DNA from 2 places in the Streptomyces sp. NPDC101225 genome. Region 2 is predicted to be linked to the other one. Evidence: riboswitches for the same ligand, from Rfam matches in the RefSeq annotation. Region 2 holds a riboswitch; the other holds the start of a gene.
The links. A riboswitch is a leader RNA that binds a small molecule or an ion and turns the genes downstream of it on or off. The one in region 2 is predicted to bind S-adenosylmethionine.
Positions count from the first base shown of each region.

Region 1 (2,196 bases), on a different contig from region 2:
TCGCGGACGCCGATGCCGTACTCGGCGGACAGGGCGGCCGCGAAGTGGGAGCTGTTCCAGCCCTCGACGACGAAGGAGATCACGCCGACCCGGGGCGCCTCGTCGCCGAAGAGGGAGAGGATCCTGACCTCCGGGACGTCGGCCAGACCCGCGCGGACCTTGCCGATCAGGTGCCGCTCGCGGGCGACCAGGGAGTCGAAGCCCGCCTCGGTCAGGGCCTTGCAGGCCGAGGCGATGGAGTGGGCGCCGATCACGTTGGGCGAGCCCGCCTCGTGGCGGGCGGCGCCGGCGTGCCACTCCACGTCCACTCCCCCGTCCTCCCGCCGTGCGACCTTGCGGCTGGCGCCGCCGCCCGCCAGGTACGGTTCCGCCGCACGCAGCCAGTCGGCGCGGCCGGCCAGCACGCCGGAACCGAAGGGCGCGTACAGCTTGTGCCCGGAGAAGGCGACCCAGTCGACGTCGAGGTCCTGTACGGACAGCGGGTGGTGCGGAGCCAGCTGCGCGGCGTCCAGCACGATCCGCGCACCGTGGGCGTGCGCGGCGGCGGCCAGCTCCCGCACCGGCCACAGCTCGCCGGTGACGTTGGAGGCGCCGGTGACGCAGACCAGCGCCGGACCGCGGGGGTCGCGGTCGGCGAGGGCGCGTGCCAGGGCCGCCACGGCCTGCTGCGGGGTGCGCGGCGCGTCCAGGTAGGTGACGCGGGCGTCCTGCCAGGGCAGCAGGCCGGCGTGGTGCTCGGTCTCGAAGACGAAGACCTGGCAGCCGGCGGGGAGCGCCCGGGCGAGCAGGTTCAGCGAGTCGGTCGTGGAGCGGGTGAAGACCAGCTGGTCGTCGGTGCGGCAGTCCAGGAACTCGGCGACCGTGCGGCGGGCGTTCTCGAACAGCTCGGTCGACAGCTGGGACAGGTACCCGGCACCGCGGTGGACGCTGCCGTAGTAGGGGGCGTAGGCCGCCACGTCGTCCCAGACGCGCTGCAGGGCCGGCGCGCTGGCGGCGTAGTCGAGCGCCGCGTAGCCGACCTCGCCGCCGGTGACGAGCGGAACGGTGACGTCCCGGCCCAGGACGGGCAGCGGGGCGCGGACGGACCGGGCCGCGGCGACGGTGGCGGCGGCGGTGGCGGCGGCGGTGGCGGCGGCGGTGGCGGTGGCGAGGGACATGGCGAACTCCTGTGAGGGGCAAGCGGATTCACCGTGCGAGCGGGTACGGCTCGAGCACGGGAAAAGGGGGAAAGGGGGTGTGCGGAGGCGGGGCTCGACGCCCTATCGCATTCGCTTGCTCACAGAGGGCTCCTCGACGACCAGGACCCCTGGTGTACGAGGGATCCGCGCTTGCCGTGGACCTCGCTGCCCACGGCCTGGTCCTCACCCGGGGCACCCCGCCACGGACGGAGGGTTGCCGGACAGTCGGCCGGGGCCTCATGACTGTCACTCATGACCTGGAAGGGAACGTACGTGACGTGATCGCGGTCCCGCAACCCGTGTCCGGATGCCGGGACCGCGATCCCGCTGCCGCTGCCGTTGCCGCTGAGGCTGTGAATTGCCGGGCGGCCCTACGCGTTGCTGGCCGCCACCCAGCGTTCCAGCGCCCGCTTGGCCGCGCCGGAGTCGATCGACTCCGCCGCCCTGGCCATCCCGGTCCGGATCTGCTCGGCGAGCGGAGCCGGACCCGGGTCGAGGGCCACCAGCGCGGCCGCCGAGTTCAGCAGCACGGCGTCCCGTACCGGCCCCTTTTCGCCGTCGAGGAGCCTGCGGGCCACCTCGGCGTTGTACGACGGGTCGCCGCCGCGCAGCGCCTCGACCGGCACCAGCTCGATGCCGACCTCCCGGGGGTCGAAGGTCTCCTCGGTGACCTTGCCGTCACGGACGATCCACACCCGGGAGGTGGCCGTGGTGGTCAGCTCGTCCAGTCCGTCGTCCCCGCGGAAGACCAGCGAGGAGTTGCCGCGCTCGGCGAAGACGCCCGCGACGACCGGTGCCATCCGCGGGTCGGCGACCCCGACCGCCTGGGCCCGCACCTGGGCGGGGTTGGTCAGCGGACCGAGGATGTTGAACACCGTGCGGATCGCCAGCTGGCCGCGCGCGGCGCCGGCGTGGCGCAGCGCCGGATGGAACTTGATGGCGAAGCAGAAGGTGATCCCGGCCTCCTGCGCCACCTCGGCCACCCGCCGCGGGGTCAGCTCCAGGTTGACGCCGAGCT
Region 1 is NZ_JBIWOE010000007.1:110,517-112,712, forward strand. Features, by position in the region: gene ACIRPX_RS12785 (aminotransferase class V-fold PLP-dependent enzyme) at 1-1,157, opposite strand, end outside; SAM riboswitch class IV at 1,320-1,436, opposite strand; gene trpD (anthranilate phosphoribosyltransferase) at 1,550-2,196, opposite strand, start outside.
Region 1: it holds a riboswitch for S-adenosylmethionine, as region 2 does, so the genes downstream of both, ACIRPX_RS12785 (aminotransferase class V-fold PLP-dependent enzyme) here and thrC (threonine synthase) in region 2, are expected to answer to the same signal.

Region 2 (2,196 bases):
AGCCGAGCTGCTCGCAGATCTCGTACGCCAGCGTCTTGGACCCCTCCGCGTAGTACGGCCGCAGGTTGACGTTCACGAAGCCCCAGCCCTCGCCGGCCGGGTCACCGATCAGCTCGGAGCAGAAACGGTTCACGTCGTCGTAGTTGCCCTCGATGCCCACGAGCTCGCCGCCGTAGACCGCCGCCATGACGACCTTGCCCTGCTCCAGGTCGTGCGGGATGAAGACGCACGAGCGGAAGCCGGCGCGGGCCGCCGCCGCGCCCACGGCACCGGCCAGGTTGCCGGTGGAGGAGCAGGACAGCGTGGTGAAGCCGAAGACGCGCGCCGCCTCCAGGGCCTGCGCGACCACGCGGTCCTTGAAGGAGTGCGTCGGGTTGCCGGAGTCGTCCTTGACGTACAGGCCGCCGCTCACGCCCAGCTCGCGGGCGAGGTTGTCGGCCTTGACGAGCTTGGTCCAGCCGGGGTTGATGTTCGGCTTGTCCGCCACGTCCGCCGGGACCGGCAGCAGGGGCGCGTAGCGCCAGATGTTCGCGGGGCCCGCCTCGATCCGCTTGCGCAGCTCCTCGGTGCCGTAGGCCGAGAAGTCGTACGCGATCTCGAGCGGGCCGAAACACTCCTCGCACGCGAAGACCGGTCCGAGAGGCACCCGGTGCCCGCACTCGCGGCAGCTCAGGGCGGCGGCGGGGCCGAGGTCGACGGTGGTGGAGTCGGTGGTGCTTGCAGCAGTCTGCGCAGCCATGGAGGCGAGGCCCTTTCTCCTCATCTTCCTCACGACGCATCTCGCCGTGAGACGGATTTGGCACCTTCCCTAGCCGGAGAGCCTCGCGGAACGATCAGCAGTGATCTACGAGTACCGGCTGGAGGGTTGCCGGGGCTTCATCGGGCCGTTTCCCTCTGCCCCTCTGGATGAGCTGTATGCGGTTGTGAACGGCGGTGACCCCGGACATGCGATGGTCATCGGCGTTGTTCAAGACTGTAACCGACGACCAGGACAGTTGAGAGAGCCGTCCGTAACGCGAGACAACAGTGAGGAGCCGCCGACCGTGCTGGAAGAAGTCGAGCGCTGGCTGCGCACCCGCTCCTGGTCCGTGGCCGACCGCCCGCTCCACGGGATACTGGCCGCCAAACAGCGCACGGGTCAGTCGGTCTCCGTCGTCCTGCCCGCGCTCAACGAGGAGGAGACGGTCGGCGAGATCGTCGCCGTCATCCGTCACGACCTCATGCAGCAGGTCCCGCTGGTCGACGAGATCGTCGTCGTCGACTCGGGGTCCACCGACCGCACCTCCGCGGTGGCCGCCGCGGCGGGCGCGCGGGTGGTGCACCGGGACGAGATCCTGCCGCGCATCCCGGCCGCGCCCGGCAAGGGCGAGGTCCTGTGGCGCTCCCTGCTCGTCACGGAGGGGGACGTCGTCTGCTTCATCGACGCCGATCTGAGGGAGTTCTCCTCCGACTTCGTCTCCGGGATCGTGGGCCCGCTGCTCACCGATCCGGAGGTCGATCTGGTCAAGGGCATGTACGACCGCCCGCTCGCGGGGGCGGCGGGCCAGGGCGGCCGGGTCACCGAGCTCATGGCGCGCCCCCTGCTGAACATGCACTGGCCGCAGCTGGCCGGTTTCGTGCAGCCGCTCGGCGGCGAGTACGCGGCCCGCCGCAGCCTCCTGGAGCAGCTGCCCTTCCCGGTCGGCTACGGCGTGGAGCTGGGCATGCTGGTCGACGCCCTGCACCTGGTGGGTCTCGACGCGCTCGCCCAGGTCGACGTCGGGGTGCGCAAGCACCGGCACCAGGACGGTCAGGCGCTGGGCCGTATGGCCGCCGCGATCTACCGCACGGCGCAGCTGAGGCTGGCCCGCGGGCATCTCGTGCGGCCGTCGCTGACCCAGTTCGAGCGCGGTGAGGACGGCTTCGAGCCACGGACCTACTCCGTGGACACCGAGGAACGCCCGCCGATGGCGGAGATCGCCGAGTACGCCGAGCGCCGGGTGGCCTGAGACCGCCGGTCACACGCCGTATACGGTCCACCCGCGAGGGGCAACCAAACGTTTGAGCGTTTACGGCCCTGGCTAGGTTGTGGCTTATGGCTTCCACGCACGGCGCTGCTCATCAGGTGCTGGTCGCGTCCAACCGCGGACCGGTCTCGTACAAGATGCAGGACGACGGCTCGCTGTCCCCCAGGCGGGGCGGCGGCGGGCTGGTCTC
Region 2 is NZ_JBIWOE010000027.1:102,397-104,592, reverse strand. Features, by position in the region: gene thrC (threonine synthase) at 1-739, opposite strand, end outside; SAM riboswitch class I at 757-913, opposite strand; gene ACIRPX_RS31070 (glucosyl-3-phosphoglycerate synthase) at 1,044-1,988, shown strand; gene ACIRPX_RS31065 (trehalose-6-phosphate synthase) at 2,075-2,196, shown strand, end outside.